Regions from separate parts of the Rossellomorea oryzaecorticis genome, predicted to be linked through region 4. Evidence: riboswitches for the same ligand, from Rfam matches in the RefSeq annotation. Region 4 holds a riboswitch; each other region holds the start of a gene.
What was found. A riboswitch is a leader RNA that binds a small molecule or an ion and turns the genes downstream of it on or off. The one in region 4 is predicted to bind S-adenosylmethionine.
Positions count from the first base shown of each region.

Region 1 (7,836 bases), on a different contig from region 4:
TAAGCAGTAAAGCGCTTTTCCGTTTCTTCAATCGCCTCCTGTTTCATGAACGGAAATACCTTTGTCTCCAGCCTTCTATACAAATCTTCCATTTCTTCAACGACCGGATTCTGTTGAGCCGGGCTGAGTACAGTGTCCGCGGGAATGCTGTGCAGTTCTTTAAGGAATACAGCCAGGTCCCCTGCTGCCTGCCGCCTCCCTGTATCATCAAGGCCTGTCATCTCTTCTCTCCATAATGGAGATCCGGGTAAAAGGCGGTAAGCTGTAAAAACCTGTCCCGGTTCTTCCGGTTGAAAGGATTGAAATTCCGGCTTCGGTACAGGGATGGAGAGCTTTGGTGAGACACTCTCCAGAATCACTGTCTCTTTCTTCAGCTGTTCGATCCCCCCTTTATACTTTGGAAACCGGAAAACCCATTCGTCATTGATGATCAACACATCATTATTCTGACCTTGTTCATTTTTAGAGTAATGGTGGATGATGAAGTTCGGTATCTTCTCTTTAATAAGATTGATTTTATCTTGCATATTCTTCTCCTCTTCCTGACACATTTATCATTTTCCTTATCTATTAATTTGATGTCACTTCGTTAAATACCTTTTCTGCTATAAAAAAGACGCTCTCCGTTCAGTAACGGGTTCGGTTTTCGAGTACAAAAACTTGATTCGCCCGTAATTTAGCAGTCCAATTCGTAACTATATTGGACTGCTTCTTTTTGTTGATATCAAGGTTTTCAATGATCTTATAAGAGTTTTAGCACCCGAATTCGCACTCCTTTTAGCAAGGTGACAGAAGTTATTGGCAACGTGTGTATTCGAGTGCTTATTGATATACAAATCAAGGCCTATTCAACTAACGGGGCAGTTTTGTCTAATTTTAGATTTTGGGGAAAATGATGTTTGTTAAAGTAAACCAGCAATAAAGCATGCTGCTTAGATGATTCTATTTTGGCGGTAAATTTATAAGCGGAGAAATTCCGTCTAAGGCAGCTGGAGGAGGGTTAAAACGCTGAAATAAGGGGAGAAGTTCCGCTTAACTGCTCAATATGTAACAATATTTAATGGATATTTTACTATAAGCGGAAAAACTCCGGCTATTATTCGTGAAATAGCCGCATTTTTCGATTTAAACGGAATTCTTCCACTAATTTTCAAACGCCAGGGAACCGGCTCTCCTTGTTCTACATAAGGGTGCTAATTATTAATAAAGAATGATGATAAAAAAGCTCGAAACATAATGGCTTCGAGCTTTTTTACGTGCTCATTTCACTGCTAAAGTGTCTACTAATTGAACTGGAAATTACCGTGCGAAAGCACTGCTAATTCAAATGGTGTACTTCAAAACCGAACCCGTTACCGTTTCAGGGAACGTCTTTCTCCTTAATAAGCCAGTGCCTGCTTCTTTTCTTCTTTCATCAAGACAAAGCAAAGGAGGATGCCGATCATGGACAGGAAGGCGAAGAATAGATACACGGCGTAGATGGAGAAGGTCTCCAGGATAAAGCCTCCCACAAACGTGCTGAACCAGTTGCCGAGTCCGTTTCCGATCGCCGAATAAATCGTGACGGCCGTTGCGGTGATGTGAGCGGGCGTAATTTCCCGGATATAACGGAGGCCTGCCGGGACGAACAAACCGATCGCAAGACCCTGCATGACAGCAGAGCTGTATACAAGCCACAGGCTCGGTTCAGTGAAATAAAAGAGCCAGCGGATCATGGAGGCAGCTCCTGCGAGGGCCGCGACCGACAAAAGTCCGAACCTGTCGATCCAGCTGCCTGCGATTCTCATGAACGGAACTTCCGATAATACAGCAATCAAGAATGCGAGCCCTATCCCTGCATATGTCCCGCCCGAATCTTCGACGAATAATCCGAAGTATGTATTATTGGCGAGATTCGGTCCGAATACCATGAAGGTGACGACCAGGAATATGAGGAATTTTTTCAGTCCGAACAATTCTTTCATACCCGCTTTCAAATCGAGCTTGGCCGAGGCTCGTTCCTTTGGGAACCGGAAAGCAAGTACAGCCGACAGCACCAGACATATGAAGAATGTATAGAAAATGATAGTCGGGCCGATGAACCCTTCGGACAGTTTTCCCATCACATATACCGCGACACCAAAGCCCAATGAACCAAATAATCGTATATTTCCATAATTATATTTCACTTTACTCGTATATTTCAGGCTGATACTGTCAGAAACGGGTATGATCGCGCTCTGGAAAACAGCGACAAGGATGGCTGTCAGGAGAATCCCGTAATACAGGTCAGTCACCAGGTATCCCAGTGCAAAAATCCCCGCAACAAGTGACGTAAAAGAGAGTACCTGGGTCGGACGGTTTGTCGTGTCGCTCACCATCCCCCAGACCGGCTGAAAGAAGATCATCATGATGGGTCCGATCGACATGATGGTCCCGATCTGGTAGCCATTCAAACCGACACTTTCACTTAAATAGACGCTTAACAGCGGGTATAGACTGCCCACCCCAAAAAAAGTCAAAAAATAAAAGCCTTGCAAAGTAAAGACTTGATTACGCACCGTTTTTTCCACTTCCGTATCCCCCAGATGTTTTTTTATCCCTATAATACTAGACCTATTTTAGAAGATTGTAAATCCTTTTTATGGATAAAAAAAGACCCTGCGTCTTTCGTCCATTATAAAGGATCCTGTTAGCATAGGGCTTCCCCGGATTGGATCGAATGGACTGGAAATCTTTTATAGTCCCATTAAAAGAATACGGACAAATTTACGTTTGACTTTTTCTCTTAAACGCCTTAAAGTATGTAAGTATAATTTTTAAATGAATATAAACGTATTCTTCTTATCCAGAGAGACGGAGGGACTGGCCCTGTGATGTCTCGGCAGCGGACTCATTTTGAGTGCTGTGCCACATCCAGCAAGCATGATGCTTGAAAGATAAGGGGAGAGTTTCTTTTAATGGAAACCTCTTCTTACCCAAGAAGAGGTTTTTTATTTTCCAACACCATATGCCAAAGGAGTTGTTCAAATGTTTAACGAAAAAGGAAATTTTCTGGCGTTACTGCCATTAGTCATATTTGTTGCACTGTTTCTCGGTGCGGGAATCATTTCAGGTGATTTCTACGCATTCCCGGTACTCGTTTCCATTATTATCGCAGCCGTAGCGGCACTGCTTATGAACCGTAAAGAGTCACTGAATGCAAAAGTGGAACGCTTCGCCAAAGGGGCGGGACACCCTGATATCATGATCATGGTGTTCATCTTCCTATTAGCAGGGGCATTCTCCGGAGTCGCTGAAAAAATGGGTGCCGTTGATTCAACGGTGAACCTGGCTTTATCTGTACTTCCGGAAAATTTGATTATCGTTGGTTTGTTCATCATTGCAGCATTTGTTTCATTATCCATGGGGACCTCAATGGGTACGATCGCAGCGCTTGCGCCGATCGGTGTGGGAATCAGCAACGGCACTGACATCAGCATGCCTATTGCCATGGCAACAGTCATCGGGGGTGCGATGTTCGGTGATAACCTCTCCTTCATTTCCGATACAACAATCGCGGCAGTGCGCACGCAGAAAACAGAAATGAAAGATAAGTTCAAAGTGAATTTCTTCATCGTCCTGCCTGCTGCCATCCTGACGATGCTCATCTTGTTCTTTATCACGGCAGGCAATCAGTCTGCGGTTGAGGCAGGAACGTATGACTGGGTGAAGATCCTCCCTTATCTCGGTGTCATCATCGGGGCATTGGCAGGACTAAATGTGTTCGTGGTGTTATTCGGAGGCATCGTTCTTTCAGGCATCATCGGGTTAGCCGATGGAAGCTTTACCCTTTCGAGCTATTTTGGAAGCGTCGCTGACGGAATGACAGGTATGGCAGAAATCGTCATTCTTTCCGTCCTGATCGGAGGCGTTGTAGAACTGATCCGGTATAACGGCGGCATTCAGGCGCTGCTTTATCTTGCAACACGCAAGATCCGCTCGCCAAAAGGAGCCCAGCTTGCAACTGCAGGACTTGTAAGCTCAACAAATCTTTGCACTGCGAATAATACAATCTCTATCATCATTGCGGGTCCGCTTGCGAAAGAAATCGGTGATAATTACGGTGTCGACGCACGTAAATCGGCAAGTATTCTCGATATCTTCTCCTGCTCCGTGCAAGGCCTGATCCCTTATGGAGCCCAGGCGCTGCTCGTCGCAGAAACAGCGGGAATCTCTCCACTGAGCATCATTGCATATGCTTTCTATCCGATCCTGACAGCAGTATGCGGATTGGCTGCGATCCGCTTTGCGCTGCCGAAGTTCACGCGGGCAAAAGCGCCAAAGGCAAGCACAGCACGCTCATAATATAAAAAGAGACAAAACCGATTAAGGATTTGTCTCTTTTTCTTTTTATAACAAGTCATTCACGTGATACAATTTGCCGGACTCCACGTCTTTTTCCGTTACAAGATCCACAAGGGCGCCAGCTACTGTATCCGCACCCCTCAGCATCCCCTGCTCCTTGTATCGCTTGAAGTTTTCTACATCTGCGAAAGCTTCTTCAGAAGAAGAACGGATGGTGCCCTGCATATCCGTGTCCATCACTCCCGGACTGAACGCAATCACTTTGTGGCGGCTGCCCATTTTTGAAAGTTCAAGACTGACGGTTTCGGTCAGCATATTGATGCCGGCCTTCGTGGAACAATAGGTACTCCACCCATAGACTGGCCTGCTCCCCGCCCCGGAACTCACATTGACCATGATCAGCTTGCTTCTATCAGATTCTTGCAAGGCTTTCAGCATTTCATTTGTAACAATCATGGGGGACAGCAGATTGACATTCACGCTTGTCTCAAGATCGGCATTCTCCACCTGCCCCGATGGATTGATAGGTGTCACCACTCCGGCGTTTTGAATCAAAAAGACTCGTTCGGCGTTGGCTTCCAATACTTTTTCTCCTGCCTTCTTCGCTGCCTTCCCGGTTTCATCGGGATTGGAAAGATCGCATCGCACGAACTCATAGGAGACTCCTTCTCCTTCACACATCGATTTTAGTGCCTCATTATCCGATCTTGAAATATTGATCAGTGAAATCCCCTTTTCAATGAAGAGCTTTGCGATTGACTCCCCAAGTCCCCTGGTGGCACCCGTTACGATTGCATAATCCATCCTATCCTCTCCTTTCTTATATGAATTGATTATATAGGAGAATAGGTGAATCAAGAAAGTTTTTCGTCCTTACCGCTTCTCGTCCCAAGCCTTTGTCGGACGGTCAGTGGGATAGCCGTGTTCAGCCCTGTATGCTTTTCTTTCAGCGGTGAAGTCCCACCAATTCTTTTCACTGTCAGGATGCCGGGCATGGTGGACAACACAACGTAAGGAATCTTCTACACAGGGATCCATCCACACTCCGTATTTTTTCTCGAGTGCGATAATGAGGTCTTCCCCTTTTTCATCCTTGATCTCTTCAAATGTATGAAACTGCAAATCTTCGACGACGTTATGGGCCATGTTCGGACCGATGGAAGGAATCTGCTGGAAATTGGACATCCCGACCAGATATCGAGCTCTTTCAAGCGGGATCCCCAGTCTTTCACCCAGTTCTTCCGGGGAATATGTGTTGATTTCCTTCAATCTTATTTTTTCCCGGCGCAAGGAACTTCTTTCTTCATCCGTCAAAGGAAGCTTCGGACTCTTAGCGCTCATTTTTCACAACTCCTTTTACCCTTTAAAAGTCTGATGATTCGTCAATTTGAAATCCTCCATGACCGGTTGGTACTCTTTCCTTTTCACACGCTTCTTTTTGCTCTTGATCGGTGTGTTGTTTACGAGTACGCCGACCTTCTTCTGCTGAATTTCCTTCACTCCCTGGACGATGAGCTGCATCGCGATGATAGCGATCATGAAAGCAAAAAGCGGGGCAAGTACGACCCAGTATTTACCCGTCATCAGTGAATACCTTGCAGAGCTTATCAGCCCTGACCACTCAAAGGTACCGGTCTTAGGCGGGTCAGGCATGTCGCCGCGCGTGATGATCGTTCCTCCCAAGAATAAGTGAAATAAACCTAGGTGAACTAATATGAGCAGCGTCTGAATGAATTGATGGCCGAAAATAATGAATAGCCGAGGTGCCAAATGGGGGAATAAATGGGTCCACAGCAAATGCTTATTACTTCCTCCAAGCAGCTTGGCAGAAAGAACAAAGTCTTTCTTTCCTATCAACTTCAATTCATTCCCGATAAGCACGGTGGTTAAGGGTAATACCAGTATCGTCAGCAGGATAGCTTCAAAAATCAGCCGTTCAAATATTGAATTTTGAAATCCCTGAGCAGGAGAACCCCATAATACGGGTCTCAGCAATAAATAAGCAATCAAACTCAAAGGAAGGAAATGGATGGAATCCACCATCCGGTCCAGCCAGTTTTTCCGGTATTCTTTTAAATGAAAGTGATACACCACACCAAGGTAGAACCCTCCTACGACCCTTAAAAACGCAACGATCAACGCAAATAAAAGTGTATATTTAGCCCCCACAATCATTTGATCCATGATGCTGTATCCAAAAAAATCAGATCCTAAAATCATCTCTTTGGATGGAGGATGCGGCGGTGCTGAGATAATCCGCCCTTCATCATTTTTCATGTAATTAATAAAGTTGATAGGTTTTTCTTTAAACAGCGGAAATATGAAACTATACGCGATCATGATAAAAATCATGCTGAATCCGGCTGCAAACTTAGGGTTATGCATATGCTGCCACCATAACTTTCTGAGGGTGGCAGCCCATACCCATATTCTCCATTCCCGAAAGTGATTGCGGTCTTTCTTATATTTAGTAAGGTCTTCCCCGCTTCCATCATTCACCCACAGATATACTCCTTGATATATGACAAAGAATGGGGTGAAAATGAGTAATAGGGAGACTGCAATGACAATCGGCCTGAAATCATCAGTGATGAAGTACGTTATTCCTCTCGTATTAAAAATTGTTTCGATGATGAACAAACTTGAGAGCATGCCCCAGATAATGATTTTTCCATGATAAAAAAAGCTCGGTGACACATTTTTCATTACATGTGAACGGAATATTTTCCATTTTGATAACCCTTTGCTTTGTGCGAATTCAATATGGGGTTTCATAAATTCCTCTTCTGTAATTAAAAGAAGAATCCGAAAAAAAGAGATCATCGGTATGACAGCGAGAGTAATCATCGGGGCAAGATATACCGTCTCTTCCCCGTAAGCGGTAAATAGCATTAACTCAACACCGAATTTTTTGAATATAAAAACAATGAATAATTGGAGAAGAAAAGCAAACATCAGATCCGGAACAGTTTCAAGCAGATTTAGAAGCTTCTTGATCGGTTCAGTCAACCAGCGGGGCAGAAAGACGGTAATCAAATTTAAAATTAGTGCAAGCCCGAGACCTATGGCCAAAGCTCCCCCCAAAATCTTTAAGGAGTATAGGTATGGCGTCCATAGAAATTCCAACAGCTCAACAGGTTGATTCTTGTAATAATAAATCCAATTCTCCGGCTCAATGAAATAAAATATAAACTTGATGAATTCTTCGAAGTAACCTATGAAGTTATACACTCCTCGCTCACTGAATGCTTGAGGAGCTATACTAACAGCCAAAATACCCATCAAACCAAGAAAATAATAAAATATCATTTTCATCGGAAACTTCAAAACCCTCATAATAATCCCCTTTTTCCTTTTTCTTCAGTTTAAAGGAAGCTGTAAATTTTTTCAATTTCATTTCAATTAAAACAATTTCATTTCATATGAAGTTTCCGTTCCCCGACAACTCCTATTCAAGCCTTTTTGTTATTATGCAAGCAGCTTACTCGGCTTCCCGAGAAAATATCCCTG
Region 1 is NZ_JBJOSA010000027.1:29,390-37,225, reverse strand. Features, by position in the region: gene ACKA06_RS19710 (phosphotransferase family protein) at 1-527, opposite strand, end outside; gene ACKA06_RS19705 (MFS transporter) at 1,380-2,552, opposite strand; SAM riboswitch class I at 2,821-2,925, shown strand; gene ACKA06_RS19700 (Na+/H+ antiporter NhaC family protein) at 3,010-4,326, shown strand; gene ACKA06_RS19695 ((S)-benzoin forming benzil reductase) at 4,372-5,130, opposite strand; gene ACKA06_RS19690 (helix-hairpin-helix domain-containing protein) at 5,200-5,667, opposite strand; gene ACKA06_RS19685 (ABC transporter permease subunit) at 5,683-7,662, opposite strand; gene ACKA06_RS19680 (EAL domain-containing protein) at 7,795-7,836, opposite strand, start outside.
Region 1: linked by a shared signal. The riboswitch ahead of ACKA06_RS19700 (Na+/H+ antiporter NhaC family protein) and the one ahead of ACKA06_RS17505 (sodium:solute symporter family protein) in region 4 are both predicted to bind S-adenosylmethionine.

Region 2 (7,836 bases), on a different contig from region 4:
CGTATTATTCTGAAACTGGGACAACCGCTCCGTCCCATTCTTCATTGATGAAATCCTGGATTTCTTTTGAGCGCAGAGCTTTAACCAGTTCTTTCACTTCTTCCTTATCTTCGTCGCCTTTGTTGACAGTGATTACATTTACGTATGGAGAATCAGTATCTTCGATTGCGATTGAATCTTCCAGAGGCTTCAGGCCGGCATCGATGGCATAGTTGGAGTTGATGACCACGGCATCGCCTTCTTCATTTTCGTACATTTGAGGAAGCATACCCGCTTCATACTCGTAATCGAATTTCAGGTTTCTCGGGTTATCCTTAATGTCTTCAAGCTGAGCCTTTGTATTTTCGACGCCATCCTTCAGCGTGATGAGTCCTTTCTTCTCCAATAAGCTAAGGATGCGTCCGTGATCGGAAACAGAGTTACTCATCAAAATTGTTGCACCGTCCGGAAGGTCTTCCAGAGATTTATACTTCTTGGAGTATACTCCGATCGGCTCGATATGGATTCCGCCCGCATTGACGAAATCATAACCCTCATTATCCTTCATTTGAAGTTCCATGTAAGGGATCGTCTGGAAATAGTTGGCGTCGATATCGCCGTTATCAAGATCTTTGTTAGGAAGGATATAATCCTGATACGTCTCGATTTGAAGATCGATTCCCTTCTCTTCAAGGATCGGCTTTACCTGTTCAAGGATTTCAGCGTGCGGTACATTCGAAGCACCCACAACCAATTCCTTTTCATCGCTCCCCGCTCCTGAATCATTTCCGCAAGCGGCCAATCCAAATATACTTGCTGCTGCTACTGCTCCTGCTAACCATTTTTTCATGTTGTTCTCTCCTTTTAGCGTTTATCTAATTTTTTTGTAAAGTAATCACCAATGAATTGAATTCCGAACACGATCACGAGGATCATGATCGTAGATGCCAGAGTGACATCATCCCTGCTGCGCTGGAAACCGTCAAGATAGGCAAGGTTCCCAAGACCGCCTGCCCCTATGACTCCTGCCATAGCGGTATATCCGACAAGGGCGATGGCCGTCACCGTAATACCTGAAATGAGGGCCGGCATCGATTCCGGGATGAGCACTTTAATTATGATTGTACTTGTCTTTGCGCCCATGGCCTTTGCTGCTTCAATTACACCTTTGTTTACTTCCCTCAGGGCGATTTCAACCATTCTTGCGTAAAACGGGGCTGCCCCAATGATGAGCGCCGGCAGGGCTGCATTCGCACCGCGGATCGTATCAAGCAAGAACTTCGTGAACGGGATCAACAACACGATCAAGATGATGAACGGGATCGACCTGAATACATTCACGACAGCGCTTGTTATAGTGTAAGTAAGCTTGTTTTCCCATAGATTTTCTTTGGATGTCAAAAATAGAAGTATCCCGAGAATGATACCCAATACAAACGTGATAAGGACGGACATTCCTGTCATATAAAGGGTTTCAAGTGTTGCTTCCCAGAGTTTTTCCCAATCGACATTCGGAAAGATCGTGTCGATCATCCTGCCATCACCTCCACTTTCACCAGCTGGCTTTCGGCAAACGTGAGAGCTTCCTTAAGTTGAGATTCCTCTCCGTCCAGATGGACAAATAATGTGCCGTAAGCCCCTTTTTGGGTCTGTGATATCTGCCCCTGGAGGATATTCACTTCAAGGTCGAATTTTCTGATCAGCGAGGTGATCAGCGGCTGCCCGGTGGATTCACCCACGAACGTGAATTTCAAGACCTTCCCTGTCGGGTACTCTTTGATCAGCTGTTCGATCACTTCATCCGAATCCTGATCCTGTGATACTTCCTTCACAAACCGTTTAGTCACCTGCTGCTGCGGATTACGGAATACTTCGAGTACATCCCCGAGTTCGGCAACCTTCCCATTTTCCATCACGGCTACACGATGACAGATTTTTTTGATGACGTGCATTTCATGCGTGATCAGGACGATGGTCAATCCCAGGCGTTTATTGATATCCACAAGCAGATCAAGGATGGAATCGGTTGTCTGGGGATCAAGTGCAGATGTCGCTTCATCACACAGAAGTACTCTCGGGTTGTTCGCAAGTGCCCTTGCGATGCCTACACGCTGTTTCTGGCCGCCGCTCAGCTGCGCAGGGTATGCATCCCCTCTTCCTTCAAGCCCGACAAGCGTCAGCAGTTCGTTTGCCCTATTAACTCTTTCCTTTTTAGGAACCCCTGCTATCTCCAAGGGAAATTGAATATTATCAATGACAGTCCGTGACCACAGCAGATTGAAATGCTGAAATATCATTCCGATTGACTGCCTTGCTTCCCTGAGCTTTTTACCTTTTATTGTAGATACTGCTTGGCCGCCTACGTTGATAGTCCCTTCTGTCGGTACCTCGAGGCCATTCAGCATACGGATCAGCGTACTTTTACCGGCACCGCTGTAGCCGATCACCCCGAATATTTCACCTTCCTTAACGGAAAGGTTCACTCCGTCCACTGCAGAAATCGGCCCTGCTTTCGATTGGTATATTTTCTTCACGTCTGAGATGGTAATCATGATGTCGGTCACCTTCTTTCATTTGAGTAAAACGATCGTTCTAATAAGAATTAATACTCCTATTAAACGTGCGCCCCTTCAAAAAAGGGCAATAAAAAAACCTTCCTGCTGATAAGCAGAAAGGCATAATCATATGACTATCCTTTCTCTTATCTTTCAAAGCGTCTGCTTTGAGTGAATTGGCACCATTTCAATTTGCATTGACGGTTGCCGGGCTTCATAGGGCACGTCCCTCCACCACTCTTAATAAGAGTAAGTTAAATATATTAAGTTAAAGAGTTAAAAGTCTCAGAAAATTTTCTACAAAGGTGATTCTATCATCACGTTCAAAGACATGTCAAATGTTTTTTTCAGAAGATTACAGTTTTCATTATATTTCCACAGTTTCCTTTACCACAGGCCTGGTCAGCCATAAAACCGATTCGACGAATAGCAGCGGCCGGTATCCTCCCTTTATTTCAAGCTGATCCTGATCAACCATGTGCGATAATAGCTCATTTCCTTTAAGCAGGCAGGCAATCATATCTTCAGTTCCTTTAATCAAGAACTGAGATTCAAGGCCGTTACTGTCTTCCACGATCATACATGCCTTGCTTGAAAGGGAAATGGTGTAACGCTGATCTTTACATTGAATATCCAGGATAAATGGATTTGATGGAAATAATAGCTGCAGATGGTACTTCGAACGGCATTGTTCAATTAGAGTTTCTAAGTATTTTCTCATACATACCCTCCCGCGAATCTTCTTACCTAATACATTCTACTTCTGGGTATTTTATCCTCCACGGGTCGCTCGACATGATTCAGAAGAAATGTCATATTCTTGTCGAAAATGATAGTTTTGAATATTCAGAATATAAATTCCGAGCAATTTCTCTAAAAATTTCCCGAGAAATATGTCCTTGTTTGTAGAAAGGTTTTCCTTACTCATCGAAGAAAAATTATATAAATGACATAAAAAAAGACCCTTAGCTCGTAAAGGTCTCGGTTTTCTTCAGCATGTCGTATAGATAAGGAACCGATTGAAAGGCATAGATCCTTTCAATTTCCTTCGAATTCTTATATAGGAGCAGACAAGGAACACTTTCTATTGATTGCTCTTCTGCAAACTGCTGCAAGTAATTCAAATTGACTTTTTCGAAATGAAAAGCATGAGGGAGCTTTTCCACGATGTCAAGCATCCTCCCGGCTACCTGGCATGTCCCGCACATCGGGGTGTAGAGATACACGGCGGCCAGCTCATGTGTATTGATTGCATCATACAGTGCTCTTTCATTACTTACCTCGTTCAACTTAACTCATCCTTTTTTCCAAATATTCCGTGTGTACATCGATATTTGCGCCAACCAGTACTGAAGCAAGATGATACTCGGGTGCAGATGCCACTTCTTTATACATCCGGTCGATATATAAGTGTTCTGCTTCCGGGAATTCACGCTTGAATTGCTTCCTCAGCTTTTCGCCTGCATGATCGGCATCCACAAGTATATAAACATCTCTCTGTTCCAGCGAATCGATCAGTTCGTCCATTTTTGTGATGCTGATGGTTCCGTTCGTACAGATAATTTCAATCGGTTCCTTTATGATTCCTTTAACCTTTCGTTTATCTGTCGTACCTTCAACGATAATTACTTTTTCATCACCAATTTCAAACATTGTCATCACCTTATCTTTCAGAAAATAAGATTAGGATAGTATATTCAATTATTTAGAGATGATGTCCACTACTTACTCATATCTTCTCATTTTTTTGAGGAAATAGAAAGGAAAAAGGCTGTGTTTAAACCCGCTGTTGATTTCCGCACCAAGACTTCGCTTTCGGCAGGCAGCCAGTGAGCCTCCTCGGTCGTACCATCCTGAGAGTAGAAAAGTGGAGGGGCTTCGCTCAGAGACGGGTGTCATAAGGCGAAGCGGCAACGAAGGCGCTCATTTGGATGATTTGACTTATGACATGTGTCTTTAAGCCCTATAGCTGGATAAGTCTCACATTTCCCAAAGAAGTCTTCCTCTTGCACCCCAATCATCACCTGGAACAGGCTTATACATTATTCTTTTACTAACTAAGCAGTTGAGACAGCATCTATGAAGTATATATACATAATCAATAACCTTGAATCAGCTTTATTATAGGCAAAAGGGTGCCGGCTGTCCATCAGGAGAAGTCCGGCACCCTATTTAGGAGCTTAACACCAGCCGCCTTCATCGCAGTCTGTATATCGTGTATCAGACCCTTCTGTCGCGGTGTAGCTTTGAAAAATTTTGTTTTCTTTCGTTTCAAAATTAGGTTCCATGGAAATCCCGTCAAGCGGAACAGCCATTCTGCCGACCGGCTGATTATCGAGATACAATTCCAGCTCTCCATTTTTTAATTTTCCTGTCACACGGTCGGTGACATCGAGTTTTTTCGGTTCGAGTGTCATAGGGGTCATCCCTTCTATAATGGTTTCTATCGTTAGAATGCCCCAAATAAAAAACAAAACACCTTGAGAATTCACTCAAGGTGTCAGCCATTAACCTTCGTTAATCATTTCATCATATTGTTCTGCACTCATAAGCTTGTCCACTTCACCGGCATCAGCAGGTTCAATGACGATCATCCAAGCTTTTTCGTAAGGGGACTCGTTCACGAATTCAGGGCTGTCAGCAAGTTCATCGTTCACTTCCACGACTTTACCCGAAACCGGAGCATACAGTTCAGAAACAGTCTTAACAGACTCAACGCTTCCGAAAGGTTCTGAAGCGGTTACTTCGTCGCCAACTTCCGGCAGTTCAACGAATACGATGTCGCCAAGTTCGGATTGTGCAAATGCTGTGATTCCAATTCGTACTTTTTCCCCTTCTGTTTTGACCCATTCATGTTCTTCTGAATATCGAAGATCTTTCGGTGTACTCATTTCAAATCCCTCCAAATCCTTGTTATACAACCTAATATTGACACACTTTTAAATGAAAAAGCAAGAAAACAAAAAGTTTCCCATAAAACTTTTTATTTACTGTTACAGAACCTTCCAACTCCGTCCTGACATGGCTCTATTTCCATGTTTCTTCAAACGTTTCTTCCTTGAATCCAACAGTCACTTTTGAGCCGTCAGTCGCGATTGGACGTTTGATGAGCATCCCGTCTGAAGAAAGGATCTCAAGCAGTTCTTCGTCGGAAGCAGAATTCACTTTATCCTTCAATCCAAGCTCTCGATACTTTTTCCCGCTTGTATTGAAGAACTTTTTCAACGGCATGCCGCTTTTTTCGTAAAGGCTTTTCAGTTCTTCCTTGGACGGGGGATTTTCAACGATATGTATTTCATTAAAGTCAGCGTTATTGTCTTCAAGCCATTTCTTGGCTTTGCGGCATGTACCGCATTTCGGATATGAGTAAAATGACAATGACATATTACCACCACCTTTCGATTCCTGTCCGGTTTTCTTCTGCTTAAACCATATAGATTGCCTTCCGTCTTTTCACGAAGGAAGGCTTCATCTCTTCCACTAGACTACATTCGACAGACTTCGTTATTTTCCTTCTTTTACAGAAGGTTTATTCGCAATGATTTTCAATTGTCCCTACAAGCTCTTTAAGCAGTGCAGCCGCATGATCAAGCTCAAGCGAATAAAAGCGCTGAGTCCCTTTCTGCTCCATGGACACAAGCTTCTGATCCCTAAGTATCTTTAAGTGATGCGAAACAGCAGGCCTTGAAAGTGTGAGATGCTCAGTGATTTCGTTGACAGTCAGAGGTTCTTTATCGGCGAGGAGGACAATGATATCCTGCCTGTAAGAGTCGCTTAATGCTTGAAATAAAGGTGTGCAAGCACGGAATACTTCAATGGCTTTTTGCCCCATAATGTTCACCCTTCTCTTTCTTTCCGCTATTATTATATCCGTTCCTGGACTTTGCGCACAAACTTTGTGACCATCCTGCGCGGGAGGAATCGGATAGATCCTGCAAGCAATCTATTCTTCACCCCCGGTATGATGACAACCTTCTTTTGGGTCATTTTTTTGTAAGCTTCATCCACTACTTCCTCAACAGTCATGACCCCTGACTGAAAAAGTTTTGACTGTTGAAGGTCTGCTGCATCTTTAAACCCTGTAGAGGTTGCACCCGGGCAAAGAGCCATAACTTCTACTCCATGAGATTCCCATTCATTCGCAAGGGCCTCTGAGAATGAAAGGACGTAAGCCTTGGTTGCATAATAGACGGCCATTAACGGACCAGGCTGGAAAGCTGCGGTAGAAGCGACGTTCAGGATCTGTCCTTGTTTCCGCTTTACCATCTCTTTGCCAAAATACTTACTGAGCTCGGTCAGAGCGGTTATATTTACTTGTATCATATCGACTTCTTTACTTATTTCTGTCTGTTCGAATTCGCCGAACAAGCCGAAACCGGCATTGTTGATCAGCGTATCAACTTCAATGCCTTTCGCAGTAACCTGTTCGTATATAGATTTGGAAGCTCCTGTTTTGGCTAAGTCTCCATCGATTACATGTGCCTTGACACTGTATTTTCCCTCTAATTCCTCAGCAAGTGATAGAAGCTTATCCTTACTGCGGGCGACAAGGACTACATCATGTCCGTCTTGTGCAAATTTATGACTGAAGCTAAGGCCGATTCCGCTTGATGCCCCAGTGATCAGAACTGTTTTGTTATTCATTTTGGCAGCCACCTTTATTTTATGTTGTTATGTTTAAACGTTTAAACATATAATAATTACGATCAAGCGTTAAGTCAAGAAAATAGGTAAGTGGCCTGTACTCTTGAAGAACTACTAACTTCCATCCAATACAAAAAACGGACCCCCGCCGATCGGAGGTCCGTTTCTCTTATAAAAATTCACTTATCAAACTACGTACTTCTCAGCGTCAACCAGCTTTTCAGATGCTTCACGTTTCACTGCGATCACGTTGATCGGTGTGTGGCGCGTGAATTTACGGAGCGCTGAGAGCATCATGCGCAGAGTGTCACCCTGTTCGGTTGCGACAAGGGTTTCTTTTGCATGTGCTTCGATTTCATTGAACGCTTCCTGACAGAAGATTTGTGTGTAAAGAAGTTTTTGCTTCGCTTTTTCAGCTCCGCCCTTCTCAAGCGCTTTTTCTGTACGAAGGACAACGGATTCCATTGCATAAGCGTTTGATACGATATCCGCGATGTTCACAAGGATTTCCTGCTCTTTTTCGAGTGCCTTTCCGAACTTCTGAGCAGCTAATCCAGCAAGCATCAAGCCGATCTTCTTCGCATTTTTCACAAGATATTTCTCTTGTGCCAGCGGCTCGTCGCCAACTTCTTCAGGCATAAGCATCATCAGTTCTTCC
Region 2 is NZ_JBJOSA010000003.1:30,257-38,092, forward strand. Features, by position in the region: gene ACKA06_RS04395 (MetQ/NlpA family ABC transporter substrate-binding protein) at 5-829, opposite strand; gene ACKA06_RS04400 (methionine ABC transporter permease) at 844-1,512, opposite strand; gene ACKA06_RS04405 (methionine ABC transporter ATP-binding protein) at 1,509-2,531, opposite strand; SAM riboswitch class I at 2,678-2,784, opposite strand; gene ACKA06_RS04410 (hypothetical protein) at 2,902-3,255, opposite strand; gene ACKA06_RS04415 (thioredoxin family protein) at 3,500-3,823, opposite strand; gene ACKA06_RS04420 (toprim domain-containing protein) at 3,825-4,187, opposite strand; gene ACKA06_RS04425 (YusG family protein) at 4,715-4,951, opposite strand; gene gcvH (glycine cleavage system protein GcvH) at 5,042-5,425, opposite strand; gene ACKA06_RS04435 (arsenate reductase family protein) at 5,562-5,918, opposite strand; gene ACKA06_RS04440 (ArsR/SmtB family transcription factor) at 6,064-6,366, opposite strand; gene ACKA06_RS04445 (SDR family NAD(P)-dependent oxidoreductase) at 6,399-7,178, opposite strand; gene ACKA06_RS04450 (acyl-CoA dehydrogenase family protein) at 7,365-7,836, opposite strand, start outside.
Region 2: linked by a shared signal. The riboswitch ahead of ACKA06_RS04405 (methionine ABC transporter ATP-binding protein) and the one ahead of ACKA06_RS17505 (sodium:solute symporter family protein) in region 4 are both predicted to bind S-adenosylmethionine.

Region 3 (7,836 bases), on a different contig from region 4:
TCCTTTGTAAGCGTGATGACCGCACCTTTACTAGCATTGTAAGGAACGGTGTCCATCAACCTTGGATCCGTCCCCCCAAAACCTGACACCGATGCGATATTGATGATCTTTCCCGACTTCTGCTTCACCATCACCTTCGCCGCTTCCTGCGAAAACAGGAACGTCCCCTTCACATTCACATCCATGACCTTGTCCCATTTATCAGCAGGCACATCCAAAAACGGACCCGCCCACGAAGTCCCGCTGTTATTGATCAAAATATCAATCCTGCCGAACTCTTTCATAGTTTCTTCTATTATATGCACGACATCTTCTTTGTTCGTGACGTCACAGGAGAAGGCAAGAGACCTGACACCCAGTGCAGTCAGGGAATCCCGCACTTCTTCGCAGGCTGCCAGATTCCTAGAGCACACTACAACATGCGCACCCGCTTCACCCAGGCCAAGCGCCATCTCTTTCCCGAGGCCCCTTCCACCTCCCGTCACAACCGCCACTTTTCCTTTTATATCAAACATGTATTTGCCTCCTTTCTATTAAAATTGTTTCACTCTATATAATAGATTTTGGTTGAGAAATAGTGCATGGATTCATGTGGGATTGGTAGAATTGATTGATTTGCCTGTTGATGGTGGGTGGTTGGGGGTGAGTTGGGGGTGCCTGGCTCGATTCGGTGGTTTTGAGCCTGGCTCATTTTGTACCAGGTACAATCGGCTGGCAGTATACCTGGTACAATCAAAGCTCCCTGTACCTGGTACACACAAAACACACAAAAAAGAACGCCTCCCCAAAGGAAGGCAATCATTCCAATTTACTATTCCGACCCTCTAGCTGCCTGCGCCTTTGCGATGCGGTTTACGTATTCGATGGCGGCTTGGAGCTGGAGGTCGTTCTTTTCGTTTTGGATCTGTTGGTAGATTTCGGCCTGCAGGTGTTCGGCTGTTTTGCTGTCGATGATGCCGTTAGAGTCGAGGCCCTGCTGGATTTGGAATTCCTTGACGGCCTGTTCTGTTTTTTTGCTGTAGTAGCCGTCGGAGCGGTCGAGCATGAATCCGAGGCCTTTCAGCATTTCCTGTGCATTTTTCACCTGCTCGTTGTTCATTTCGGGCTTCAGCGGTTTTTCGATTTGAAGCGGGTGGGCGTAGTAGTAAGCCGGCTGCTTCACTGCGACGTCAGGTCTGATCCCTTTTTTGTGAATCCAGTTTCCGTTCGGTGTGAGCCATTTGTACATCGTCAGCTTGATGTTGCTGCCGTCTCCCATCGGAACGGCCTGCTGAACGGTTCCTTTTCCGAAGCTCTTGGTCCCGATAAGCGGGTAGCCTTCCGTTTCCTTGAGTGCCCCGGCAAGGATTTCGGAGGCGGATGCGCTCCCTTCATCGATGAGGACGACGACCGGGTAGGCTTTCTTTTCTTTTTTATCAGAGAAGGATTTCATGACTTCGCCGTTTCGTTCCTGGATTTGGATATAAGGCTTCTTCCCTGTGACGAACTCCTGAAGGATCTGTTCGACGCTGGATAACAGTCCGCCCGGGTTGCCGCGAACGTCGATGACAAGTCCCTTCACCTTATCCTTTTCGAGTTCTGCCAGCTGCTTCTTGAAGTCTGCGGCGGTGTTTTCAGAGAAGGTGGTGATCTGGATATAGCCTGTTTTGGTTCCGTTCACTTTTTTCACATCCGAGTGGACGGTTTCAACCGGGATCTCGTCGCGTTTGACGGAGACTTCGATCGGTTCGGAGACGCCTTCCCTCAGCAATTCCAATTTCACTTCGGTTCCTTTTTTTCCTCTTATCTTAAGAGTCGCCTCATATAGATCGAGGCCGTCGATGCTGCTGCCGTCGATTTTGACAATGCGGTCATTCGGCTTCAGCCCAGCTTCTTCTGCAGGTGAATTTTTAAAAGGGGCAACGATGACCAGTTTCCCGTCCATCATCGTGACCTCCGCCCCGATCCCTTCGAAGGAAGAGTCGAGCGCATCGTTGAACTGTGAAGCCGTCTCGGCGTTCATGTAGACCGAGTAGGGATCATTCAGGGTTTTCAGCATTCCCTGGATGGCCCCTTCCACTAGTTCCCCTTTATTCACGTCCTGAAAAAATTTCTCGCTGATGAGGTCATAGGCCACTTCCACTTTGTGGAGTTTGTCAGCGACATCCCCGTTACCGCTGTACTCTGTGAGCTCGTTCCCTGAATTGCCGAAATCAAACAGGGTGAATCCGCCGTACATTCCGCCTGCCCCGATCAGCATGCTGATCAAGATTGTGATGATAAGCTTTCTGCCTTTCAACTCCATATTTCCCCCTCCAACTTGTTGTCATGGCTGATACGAAAAGCGCCGGCATGCGCGAGGGATGGTTTGTCCTTTTATCAGCCGCGGGCTGACTGCCTGTCCGGGGCAAACACATCCTAAAAACCTTGATCGAGCCGGACACTCACCATTTTTTTATTAAAAAAGACACCGCACAAAAACGCGCGATACCGCGGTGCGATGTCTTTGCTTATTAAACTATATGCCGGAGGGGGACGGGTTATGATACGTCAGCCGTTCACAACCCGTTTTGCCTGAACATTTTTCAAATGGGAGGAAATCATGCTGCCCCATTTCTCGAATTCGACCAGAAACCCGTCATGGCCGAAAGCTGTGGAAACGAAATAATGCCTCCCTGCACGCACCCGGTTCGTAAAACGTTCCATGTATTCAGGGGAGTAGATGAGGTCGCCCTCATAACTGATGGTGATCAGCTCGGTAGGATAGTGTTCCGCGATGTCATCGAGCGTGCAGCCGCGCCCCCTGCTCAAGTCATGCGAGTTCATGGCTTTCAGGAGGGTGAGGTAGCTGTTCGGATCGAATCGCGATGCAAGCTTCCTGCCCTGGTAGTTCAAATAGCTTTCCACTTGAAAACCGGACTGCGCTTCTTCACGCTTGAAACGGTCGTCGAAAAGGAGCGGCGTCCTGTATGTGACCATGCCGGCCATCCTCGCAATCTCCAAACCTTTTATATGAGCGCCTTCGGGGTAATGACCGTTTTGAAAATCGGGATCCGATTCGATCGCCTGGATGCCGATATGATTGAAGGCAATGCCGTAGTCGCTGAGAGTCGGTGTGACGGCAAGGGCAAACACTTTATCGACGAAGGATGGGAACATCATACCCCATTCGAGTGCCTGCATCCCGCCGAGTGAACCGCCGATGACGGCGTGAACGTGCGGGATGTTCAGTTCCTTCAACGCCAGGTATTGAGCTTTCACCATGTCCCTGACGGTGACGGCCGGAAACTCCCGGCCATACCGCCTGCCGGTCGGCGGATCGATTGATGCGGGACCGGTGCTGCCGTCGTTGCCGCCAAGGACATTGAATGAAAGAATCGTATATTCATCGGTATCCAGGTACGAACCCGGGCCGATGAGTCCGTCCCACCAGCCATTGTTGCCCGGCGTCCCTTTTACAATATGATTCCCTGTAAGGGCGTGGCAGATGAGGATGACCGGGCCGTTTGCTGATCCTGTTTTTTCATAGGCAAGCTCGACCCCCTTCAGGGTCTCCCCGCTTTCAAGCGTCAGGGTTGGGATCGTAATGGAGTTGACTTCGTATCGGGCCGCTCGGGTGTGGGGATTCTCCATTCCGCCGCCTCCTTTTTTCAGTAATGGAGGGAGACGGCTTTTCGGGCCGGATCTCCCTTTTAAAAAAATTGATTATACCGGTGACGCGGCAAGTGCCGCTTCGATTGCGTGATCCAGGTCCTCGATAAGATCCTTTGCTGATTCCAGACCGACTGACAATCTCACCAATTCTTCGGTTACGCCGGTTGAGCGCAGCTCCTGTTCGTTCAGCTGCTGGTGGGTCGTCGAAGCCGGATGGATGATAAGCGATTTGGCATCGCCAACGTTCGCCACATGTGACCAGAGCGTGATGTTGTCGACCACTTTCCGGCCTGAGTCCCTGCCGCCTTTAATACCGAAGACGACGATCGAACCGGCTCCTTTTTTCAGGTATTTCTGTGTCAGTGAGTGGGAAGGGTGCTGGGCGAGGCCCGGATACGATACCCATGCCACTCCGCTGTGCTGATCGAGATGCTCGGCGATTTTCTGTGCGTTTTCCGTGTGTCTTTCGATTCGGAGATGCAATGTTTCAAGCCCCTGCAGCAGCAGGAATGCGTTCTGAGGGCTCAGGCATGCACCGAAATCACGCAGCAGCTGAACACGGAGCTTGGTGATGAAGGCTGCTTCGCCGACATCGATGCCAAAACGGATTCCGTTATAGCTCGGATCTTCTTCCACGAAGCCCGGGAATTTCTTATTGTTCCAATCAAATTTTCCACCATCAACCACAAGTCCGCCGATCGCCGTACCGTGGCCCCCGATCCATTTTGTGGCTGAATGGATGACGATGTCTGCGCCCCATTCAATCGGCTTCGTCAGATACGGTGTAGCGAAGGTATTGTCGATGATGAGCGGGATTTCATTGTCATGCGCGACTTTCGCCACCGCTTCAATGTCCAGTACGTGAAGGCTTGGATTCCCGATCGTTTCGGCAAAAACAGCCTTCGTCTTCGGCGTGATCGCATTGCGGAAGTTTTCGGGATCTGTAGGGTCGACGAAATGCACCTTGATGCCGTATTTCGGAAGCGTCGTGGAGAACAGGTTGTACGTGCCTCCGTAAAGATTAGTCGCAGCGACGATTTCATCCCCGGCACCTGCGATATTCAGGATGGACAGCGAGATTGCGGCCATTCCGGAAGAAACGCCGAGTGCACCGATTCCACCTTCTAAAAGGGCGATCCGTTTTTCAAGGACGTCCACCGTCGGATTCATGATACGGGAGTAGATATTCCCTTCTTCCTCGAGTCCGAATAATTTCGCAGCATGCTCGCTGTTGTCGAAAACGTACGATGTTGTCTGGTAGATCGGGACAGCGCGTGAACCTGTCGTTGGGTCCGGTGCCTGGCCTCCGTGCAGTAATACTGTTTCGATATCGAATTGTTTTGTCATTGTGAATTCCTCCCTGGGTTTGGTTTTTGGATTTCATTGGCTAATTCGGTTTTAGGGTATTGGTTGCGGTGGACGCTGCCGGTTTCGTTTCAGCTGGTACTTTCAGCTGGCTTGACCGGGCCGGCCATCCTTCTAGGAGTGTTGAAAGAAGAGGAAAATGAAAAACCCCCTTCCTAAGAAGAGGGTCTAATTTAATAGGGTCCTCCTCTTATCTTTCAGACTTTCGTCTGCAGGAATTAGCACCTTTTCATGCAGCTGCGTGTCGTTCGCAGGCATGAAGGTTGCCGGGCTTCATCGGGCCTAGTCCCTCCGCCTCTCTGGATAAGAGCGATTTAGTTGTTTTTTAAGTAGTGCGTTGAGATGAATTATAAAGGCTGATTGTTTCATCGTCAAGGGTATTTTCTGATTTTTTTTATTATTTTGGTATTTCGATTGTTTTGTCTTGATTTGTTTTATTTGGATAGGGTTCGTTATACCGCAGTGGATTTCCGTGCATGATTTCGCTTTCCGCGGGCGAGCGGCGAGCCTCCTCGGAGCTGCGCTCCTGCGGGGTCTCCCCAGCTTCGCTTTTCCCGCAGGAGTCTACATCATGCACTCCAATCAACTGCTGGAATCGGTAGGATCTTGTGTCCAGCTTTAAAAAAACAAAAAATTCACCTGGCGATGTTGATACCTAATTACCCTTAAAAATCATCAATTAATTTACCCAACAGATTTTTCGATTGCTTCGTTGAATTGGGCCACGATGTCTTCGGCGTCTTCTATTCCGAGGGAGATGCGGACGACGTGGGTGTTGATGCCGAGTTTTTGCTGGGCTTCTTTGGGCAGGGCACGGTGGGAGGTGCCGAGCGGGTAGGAGACGGTGGTTTCTACTCCTGCCAGGGTCGGCACGATCTTGATCCAGCCGAGCGATTTGAAAAATGTGCTGATGTTGCAGGACGCGTCGAGTTCGATGGTGACGATGGCACCGTGTCCTTTTTCGGAGAGATTGTCCGGATAGTACACGTGCTTGATATGCTGGTTCGATCGTAAGTTGTCTGCCAGGATGCCGGAATTACGGGCCTGGGCTTCCATCCTGAGGCCGAGTGTCTTTGCTCCCCTTGCCGTGAGCCATGCTTCGAACGGGCTTAAGTTGGAACCCATGTTTACCACTTTTTCCCGTGCTTTTTTTACCAGCTCTTCCTTTCCTGTCACCACGCCTGCGGTGATGTCGCTGTGGCCGCCGATGTATTTGGTGGCGCTGTGGGCCACCAGATCTACACCTTCAAGATACGGCTGGCGAAGGTATGGTGTGGCGAAGGTGTTGTCGATGATCGTTTTGAGGTTATGTTTTTCAGCAAGTTCGACGAGCTGCTGGATATCCTCCACTCTCATGAACGGGTTGGTGACCGTTTCACTGTAGAGCAATTTGGTCCGGGGCGTTATGGCCTGTTCAATTTCCTCTCGGCTCGTGAAATCGACGAATGTCGTTTCAATTCCGAAGCCTTTCAGCTCTTCTTTCAGCATATGGAAGGTGCCTCCGTACAGGTCTTCCGCTGCGATGATGTGGTCGCCTGACTGGACGACGGCAAGCACGGCGGCAAGGATCGCCGACAAACCGGATGACGTGGCGACACCGGCCGGGGCCCCCTCGAGGGCAGCGACCATCCCGCCGAGCTCGTCCGTATTCGGATTTCCCGTCCGTGTATAAAGATAAGGGGATTTCCCTTCATAGAATCCTTCAAGTTCCTCCAACGATTTGAATGAAAACGCCGAAGTCTGGTAGATCGGTGTGGTTTTGCTGCGGATTTCTTCGGTGCCTTTCAGCTGGCTATGTACGACTTTCGTTGTGAATTTCATGTGTGTCATCCTTCCTCTTTGCGGTTGGTATTTTAAAGAGTGTACCATATTCAGAAGATTCGGAGGAAGAGAAATGTTTCGGGTAACGTATTATTTTTTATGGAAATTCAGATGTTAACAAATAAAAAACACCTGCCGCCGATGCAGCAGATGCTCCTCATTCTTATACTTTTTCGATACAAGCAATCAATCGCTCTTCAATATCCAGCGCGATATTTTTCAATTCTTCATTATCGACCAGTTCAATCAGCTTGCTCGGCTTCGCCATTCCGACTTTGGTCGTGCCGTTTTCAGTATAGATGCTGATCTTGCAAGGCAGGAAGTAGCTGACGAGCATGCTCTGCTCCAGTACTTTCTTCGCTTCCTTCGGATTGCATACTTCAAGGATGACCACTTCTTCGTTAAAATCGAGGCCTTTTTCCTCAAGCTTGCCGGCAAGATCCAGATTCCAAAGGACGCCGAAGCTTTCTTCCTTCAGTGCTGCCTCCACCTTTTCAGACGCTTCCTTCACAGACATAGATACTTCTTTTGTGTAGTGAAACATTCAAGATTCCTCCTTCGATTTCTATCCAAGCATAGTTTCTGCAAGATCATCGATTGCATACTTTGTTATATACCTCAAGGCGTATATAGTTAAACGCGGGGACGGGTCTTTATCTCGCTAAAGGCCCGTCCCTCAGTGGATTAACACCTCAGTCCATTCCGGAGACCATTTCAGCCATCATGTCTTCGTTCATCGGGCCGACGATTTTGTGCTGGATCAGCCCTTTGGTGTCGACCATATAGGTGGTCGGGATGGTGAAGGCCCGGTATTCTTCGCCGATTGCCCCGTCCACGTCAAGCGGGATCGGGAATGTGAGTTCATAGCCATCCGCGAATTCCTGGACTTTGTCCTTGCCGTCATCCATGCTGGTGAGGTTCACGGCGAGGATCTCGACGTTTTCCTTTTCAGCATTTTTTTCGTAGTACTTCTGCATATGCGGCATTTCCGCCTTACAAGGCGGGCACCATGTCGCC
Region 3 is NZ_JBJOSA010000003.1:235,503-243,338, forward strand. Features, by position in the region: gene ACKA06_RS05365 (SDR family oxidoreductase) at 1-515, opposite strand, end outside; gene ACKA06_RS05370 (S41 family peptidase) at 812-2,278, opposite strand; gene metX (homoserine O-acetyltransferase MetX) at 2,530-3,612, opposite strand; gene ACKA06_RS05380 (O-acetylhomoserine aminocarboxypropyltransferase/cysteine synthase family protein) at 3,685-4,980, opposite strand; SAM riboswitch class I at 5,186-5,308, opposite strand; gene ACKA06_RS05385 (trans-sulfuration enzyme family protein) at 5,683-6,819, opposite strand; gene ACKA06_RS05390 (DUF302 domain-containing protein) at 6,983-7,363, opposite strand; gene ACKA06_RS05395 (redoxin domain-containing protein) at 7,512-7,836, opposite strand, start outside.
Region 3: linked by a shared signal. The riboswitch ahead of ACKA06_RS05380 (O-acetylhomoserine aminocarboxypropyltransferase/cysteine synthase family protein) and the one ahead of ACKA06_RS17505 (sodium:solute symporter family protein) in region 4 are both predicted to bind S-adenosylmethionine.

Region 4 (7,836 bases):
GGTGTCGACGTTTACTATAGATAGCCTCCGCCAAATTTAGGGTTCTGTCCCCATTTATTGGACTGGCTTTCGCCTTCCAGGCACATGAATACAAGGATAACGATCCATCCAACGACCGGAATCAGGGAAATGAGAATCCACCAGCCGCTTCTTCCAGTGTCATGGAGCCTGCGAATGGTAACTGCAAGAGAGGGCAAAAAGATAAATAATGAGTACAATCCGTTCAACCACCCGTCTATGCCGGCTGCCATTTGAATGACAAAAATCCCCATGCTTATTAAGAAGTTGACCAGATAAAACATCCAATACTCTTTCCGTCTTGCTCGATCCCCAAAGTTTACATAGTTCTTTATTACTTTTAAATACCAGCTCATTTAAATACTCCTTTATACTGCAATTCTACTATGCTAGTATAACATATCATTGTCGAAGTTTGTCAGGACGAGGAGGGCAAAATCTCGTTTATCCTTCTGTATAAAAGGTCTCTTTCTTCTCTTCAACCCTTTCCAGCACTCGTTTTTATGATAGTCCATAAAACTCATTCTATGGCAAACTTTCACATATTACTGGACAGGCTGGGGGTGTTACTATATATAATAGAAAAGGATTCAACCAGAAAACGCTTACATCATGAGGGGGATTTTATGTTAGATGTGCTAAACAAGATCAATGCTTTTCTATGGGGTACACCAAGTTTAGTACTGTTGTTTGGAACAGGCTTATTTTTGACCATTATGCTTAAAGGTTTGCAATTCAAAAAACTATTTTATGCTTTTAAGCTTGCGTTCACAAAGGAATCAAATACGGATTCCTCTGATTCTGAAGGGGATATCAGCAACTTTAAAACGCTGATGACTGCTCTATCAGCCACAATCGGTAACGGGAACATTGCCGGTGTTGCGACCGCACTGACAATCGGCGGACCGGGAGCGATCTTCTGGATGTGGATCGTCGGCCTACTGGGCATGGCGACGAAATATGCCGAGGCGCTGCTGGCAATGAAATACCGTGTGAAGAATAAAAACGGTGAATACTCGGGCGGTCCGATGTATTACGTTGAAAAAGGGCTCGGCAGCAAATGGAAATGGCTGGCCGTCGCTTTTGCATTATTCGGTGCTTTCGCTGCACTCGGTATCGGAAACAGTGTTCAGTCCAATACAATTGCCGACGTCATGACCACTAGTTTCTCCATCAATAACTGGGTCACGGGGATCGTTCTTGCCGTGCTGACTGCTTTGATCATTTTCGGCGGTATTCAACGTATCAGTACAGTTGCTTCATTCTTTGTGCCGATCATGGCATTCCTTTATATTGGCGGTTCACTTTTGATCATCGGGTTGAATTATGACATGATCATTCCGGCTTTTAAACTGATTTTTCATTACGCATTCAATCCGGTTTCGGCCGCAGGCGGATTCGCCGGGATCGTCATAAGTGAAGCGATCCGAAGCGGTGTTTCACGCGGGATCTTTTCCAATGAAGCAGGTCTCGGTACGGCTGCACTCATCGCGGGGAATGCTAAGACCGATCATCCAGTAAAACAGGCTTTGGTTGCGATGACGGGTACCTTCATTGTTACCATCATCGTGTGTACGATGACAGGACTTGTATTGATCATCACCGGTTTCTGGGATCCGACAGGCGGAGCCATTTCAGGCATCCAGCATTCCGCTTCACTAGACGGTGGGGCGTTGACGAGTGCCGCGTTCGGACATGCCCTCGGGGTTGCAGGAGAATACATCGTTTCATTCTCTGTCATCTTCTTCGGCTTCTCCACGATCGTCGGCTGGTATATGTACGGGGAGAAATGCTTCGAATATCTCACAGGCTACCGCTACATCGCTTCCTACCGCTTGATCTATGTCGTGGCGACCGGTATGGGTGCAGTGGCGAACCTCGAATTGGTATGGGCATTTGCGGATATGTCGAATGCTTTGATGATGATCCCGAACTTGATTGCCCTGCTGCTGCTTTATAAGGTAATCGTGAAGGAAACGAATCATTATTTCAATGACTATCTGCCTTTGCAGATGAAGGCTTATTCTAAGAGGAAAGCGAGTTAAGAGAAGAAACTGAGTCTAAATTAAACCCGAACTAATTTGCCTTAAGAGTGGCAATTTAGTTCGGGTTTTTTTGTAGTTTTGTATAATGAGGCATTCAGTTCAATCTTGTTCCAGCGGTTGATTGGAGTGCAAGACGAAGACTCCTGCGGGAGAAGTGGCCAATCAGAAAAGCGGAAGGGCTTTGAAGAGAGGCGGGTGGCATAAGACGAATTGGCCTGGAAGGCGTTCTTTGCCTTCTTGGTCGATTTGGCTTATGACATGTGACTCTAAGCCCTGCAGCTGGACACGTGAGACCCCGGAGGCGAAGCCGAGGAGGCTCACGGGTCACCCGCAGAAAGCGAAGGCACGGAAATCAATAGCGGTGATTAAGCCTGCCCTAATGTGCTTTAGTTATATTTTTTATTATGAGCTCTGCTAATACCTGCTTTCTCGGAATTATTTAAGACATTACATCATCTAGTCCTTTTTTCTCAATTTTCAAAATCAATTGACGACATCACATTAATGCGTTACAGTAATACATAACTTAAAACGAACAATCCTTATCAAGAGCCAGGGGAGGAAATTGGTCCTGTGATCCTGCGGCAACCTGTTATTTTCTTAATTGAAAGTAATAAGGTGCTAATTCCAACAGACGTATAGTCTGGAAGATGAGGGAGAGATGATGCCTCTTCCTCTGGGAGAGGCTTTTCTTTTTGATTCCTCTTTAATTCCTGACTAAACAGATCGTTATAAAATATTAAAGGGGATGTTAAAGATGACGGAAGTTGGTTATTGGTTTATCGGATTTGCACTTTTTTATACCGTTTTTCTTATTTTCGTAAGTCAGTTCTCAAGAAAGAAGGCTGCCGACGGCAATGGTTTCTTTGTTGGCGGCCGGGGATTCAATTCCTTTTTTGTAGCAGTATGCATTACCGGATTATTTTCGGGGTCTTCCTATATCGCGATACTCGAACTGAGCTATCTGACCGGCATTTCAGCGATTTGGTACGGGGTGGCGGAGACCATTCACGTATTGATCATTGCTCTTGTCCTGATTACCCCGTTTAGAAAAAAAGCCCTGGTGACGATTTCAGGACTACTCGGAGACCGCTATGGTGAAAAGGTCAGAGGAATTGCAGGGGCAATTACCGCGTTTACTTTCCCCATGTGGTCGGTCGCCACTGCACTTGCTTTTGCCTCTGCATTGTCAGTATTCACCGGCGTCTCATTGATTTGGTCCGTCACGATGACAGCCGTCCTTCTTCTCGTTTATCTTCAGTTTGGCGGGATGTGGTCAATCGGATTCACACAATTGAGTAATGTGGTTGTCTTTTTCATGATGCTGGCAATTGGAACATATGCATTCTTCATCAACCCCGGCGTGGAAGGAATCGCTTCATTATTTAATGAAAAGCCGCAGTATGCTTCATGGGATGGGGCAGGAATACAAACGATACTTGCGTGGTTCGGAACCTTTTTATTCAATGTGATCCTGGCTCAGGCAGCCTTTCAGATGGCATTATCCTGCAAAACTCCTGAAGAGGGCCGGAAAGGATTATTATATGGCGCTGTATTGGGTATCCCGCTCATACTTGGAGCTGTGTTATTCGGTCTTGCTGCCCAGCAGGTGGTTCCGGGTCAATCACAGGGATTGGTCGCGATCCCGCTTTATTTGATGGAGACTCTGCCTGCTCCACTTGTCGGATTATTCTTCCTTGGATTCTGGGCTGCTGCCCTGAGCTGGGGGGCTCCTTGTCAATTCTCTGGCGCCACAAGTCTTGGGAGAGATACCGGAAAAGCCATTAACCCGAAAGCGACAGAACTTCAGCTTGTCCGTTATACGAAGTGGTCACTTGTGTTATTGACTGTATTAATGATCAGCTTTGCTTTGATTCGTTCTGAACAGTCCGCCTGGTGGAATGTTCTGGCCTGGGTTACACGGAACTCGGCAACCTTCGCCCCGGTTGTAGCTGCTTTATTCTGGCCGGCCGTCACAAAACGGGCTGCCCTCATTTCCCTTTTTACAGGTTCTTCATCGGGTTTGCTCTGGTATCACCTTGGAGGATGGGGAATTAATGATTTTTATCAGAACATCCACCCCGTGTGGATCGGGATGATCGTGAATATCCTGACGATCGTTTCAATAAGCCTCATTGAAAATGCCGGCAAACTGGAATGGAAGAGTTCCATCAACAGCATCGGCACGTATTCAGCAGCAATATCCCTTTTGCTTGCTGTCACAGCGGCATTTGCTTTCAACTTTCTTTACAATACAGGGCTGCTCGGCATTGTGCTGACACTGATTGTACTCGGACTATTCACGACTTGTATCAATTTCATCAAGAAAAAAGAAACATCACAGGCCAAAAACGCACTGTTGAGAACAAGCTGAATGACAGAAAGAAAGCCTGCTCCAAAAAATATGGGAGCAGGCTTTCTTTTCGGATATATTATTTCCCTTTATTTTTCTGCAATATAAATGATTTTCTGATTCCCGCTTGCCGGCTCCTCACCTTCCTCGAAATCCGCGCATATTTCCACGTGAGAAAACCCGATTTCCTTCAGGACGAGTATGAGTTCCTCTACTCCATACCATCGCAAGGCAAAGCGCTGGAGTTCTGTCTCGACGAGGCTCCCGTTTCTCCATTTTTCATATTTCAAGTGAGTCACTTTATGCTGATGGAAGAAATCCACTTCGACTAGCTTGCTTTCCATCGTGATCGTGTCCCCGCCTGGAAGCGGGAAAACAGAGGTGTGCACCTTGCCGATATCGAAAGTTGTGTCAGGAAGGAATACATCCATGATGAGTCTTCCACCCGGTTCTAAATGGGCATACAGCTTCTTTAACGCTTCCATCGATTCATTACGGTCATCAATCAGTAAGAAGGAACCTCCCGGAATGATGATGACTTCGTACTGATGAGGGAGATCGAGATTCTGCAGGCTTGATTCGTAAAGCTCCGCCTTGAGACCCCTCTCTTCCAAGCGGTGCCGGCATGATGCCAGCATCTCAGGAGAATCATCCACTCCATCGACCACTATGCCGTTTTCCACAAGCGGGATGGTGACCCTTCCCGAGCCGGCCATCGCCTCGAGGATCCTGCCTTTGCATTCTTTCAATTTTTCCTGATAAAACTCGATATCACCGCCGAATGATTGTCCGACTTCTTTCGTCAGATCATATACTTCGGTGCATAATTTGCCGTAGTGACTAAATGACATTTTCGTACATCCTCCATTTACCACAGTCCGCCAGAATGCAGTCCGTGTCCATTATCTTAAACATGATTAAAAAGAATGCCCTCCCCGGATGTCCGGGTCGGGCATTCTCCGTTAGTTAAACGATATTTTTCTCAGTTGTTTATAAGCTCCTGACAAATCTTCTTCACCCAAAACCATCATGGTCGGTTTGACTTTTACGGATTCACCGGAAGCAGCTGTCCACTCCTCGGAAGAAGCCGCTACCAGCACTTCCTGATTGATATAGACTTCGGTCATTTTGGCCGAATCAGGATGGATGAGCATCGCCTGCTCTTTCCGTTCATCGGAACCGGCTTGAATAAATGGACTGTCCCCGATCACAAATTCCTCGATACCTGCATAATACGTATCGAATTTGCCGTCGGACGGCAGCTTCACAAAACTTGAGGTCAATGTTTCACCCGGCTTGAAAAACGCCTCCAGATCCACTGACTCCCCTGTAAAGGTACGGCCGGATTCCTGCTCGATTTCACAATAGAAGGCAAGTACCGGAACTTCGGGAAGGGTTAGGGCATATTGACGGAGCGTGATCCCCTTCATCGATTCATGCTCTTTTAAGACAGTGGTAACTGCAAGCCCTCTCCATGAATTTCCGTTAGAATCCTGCTTCGTGACGGGATTCACACTTGTCGGTTCCTTCAGCATCGAATACGGGCTTACATTCATGAATGTATAGCGAATTCCTCCTCCCCAAGGATTCCACCAGGCTTTCGGTCCTGGGGCAGGGTACTGATGATGAAGGAATTCTTTATTTTTATACATCAATGAATAGATTCCAGGATAATAGCCTTCTGCCGCTTTGAAGGAAAGCACTCCATTATCGACCGTCCAGCCGTCAGCTTTCTCGACTATTTCGATTTCCTTCTCTCCTGTTACCATAGAAATAGTTTCAAATGAAGCCCTCTGGCTCTGAGAGTGGAATTTGCCTTTGATACGCTTGAGGCCCGCTTCTCTATGATGCAGTTCCACATTCACATCTGTGGTTTCATCCTTTTTCGTTACGGTTTTATTCATGCTTCCGACTTCATTCTTAAGCTCCAGTGTCCCGTCGAGATATGGTGTAAGCATGGACCGGAATGAGTAGCCTGCATGATCGCCCGCAGCCGAAACGAGATTTCCATCACTTGGTTCAAGAGAATAAAGCGGACATTCCTCAAGGCGTTTCATATCATCACCGAGTACGAGTGACCTCCACTCTTTCCACGAAGGTGCTGTATTGATCCCGACTTGAATCGGCCCTAGACATACTTCCCCCTGGGACTGGACAGGATCTACCTTATACTCAATCGCAAAGTGCCAGTCATTCTTTCTGCCAATTGCCCCTTCCGGCCACGCAAGGCCCTTCGTTTCCCCATTCGCCCCAGAGGTGAACAACCAGCGTTCCGAAATTTCCTTGTCACGGATGTAATCCATGAAGGGCATCATGGCTTCGTCGCCGATTACTACACCTTCCTTTTGAGGGATGGCCATACCCTTGAACTCAATCGGAAGCGGCTGAATGAGATAGAGCTGTTCCTTCGTTTCTTTCGACTTGTTCACGACTTCATGCTTGATATCCACAATCCCGGATCCGTACAACTTAAAATACGTATTCAGGACAACAGATGGAAAGGCCTCTGATTCCAGGGTTGTCTTTACTACGAATGCCTCAGGGGTTTCAATGTATTCAACTGAAGAAGCTTCTTTTTTAGAAAATTCTTCGCTGAACGGTTTGCCGAGCCTTGGAGTGAACAGGGTCGTCGGACTCTGTTTTGACAGGACAGACCCGATCTTGACGAAATGATTCCTCTTTTCGATTTCGACAAAGTAAGGACCGGTAAAGGCCTTCCAGTGATCTTCGGATTCTCCGCCGAACCGGGCTCCAAGACCAGGGAATTCTAGAGCCAGCCTTGAACTGAATTCAAAGGATTCCCCGTCTTTTTTCACGACTTCGATTTTGACTTCTTCCGAATAGAATCCGTTCTTAAGCAGTTCTGCATGAAGCGGCACCGAAATCCTGCTTTTCCCTTTTATCTCAGCATTGATTTCCGCCTGTGACCATTTCACAACATGGCTGTGCGGAAGTTTTACTGTCCAGTGCGCGTCTTCCTCAAGCTGACTTTCAATATCCAGATGAAGGACGGCTTTCTGGTTCTGGCGCCAATGTTTGTTCACCGTGCGCAAATGAAGTTTGCCTGCCTGTTTCGGGTAGACCCCCATTTTCAAAGGGAATAATTTTCCGTCAACCTCGATATTTGCAGAGACCACGGGATGTGTTTTCCATGGACTCGGCTCCCGGTCTGGCAGAGTCAGGACCGCCGGATACTCTCCCGTCCATTCGCCTTCCACCGTTTCTTTTCCTATGAAACTATGATTCACGATTTCTGTGGACATCCCCCATATGGAAACATCAACAGGTGTAGTGGTCTTATTGACGACACGGTAGGAAACTAGATGTTCTTCCTTCTCCAGAAGCTTGAAGTCCGGAAGCTTCATTTCCACCAGGAGTTCCTGCGTTTCAATCAGGCGGATTCCGCGTCCTGTCCGTTCA
Region 4 is NZ_JBJOSA010000019.1:52,010-59,845, reverse strand. Features, by position in the region: gene ACKA06_RS17515 (DUF805 domain-containing protein) at 15-374, opposite strand; gene ACKA06_RS17510 (alanine/glycine:cation symporter family protein) at 645-2,063, shown strand; SAM riboswitch class I at 2,603-2,720, shown strand; gene ACKA06_RS17505 (sodium:solute symporter family protein) at 2,821-4,437, shown strand; gene ACKA06_RS17500 (class I SAM-dependent methyltransferase) at 4,506-5,267, opposite strand; gene ACKA06_RS17495 (GNAT family N-acetyltransferase) at 5,379-7,836, opposite strand, start outside.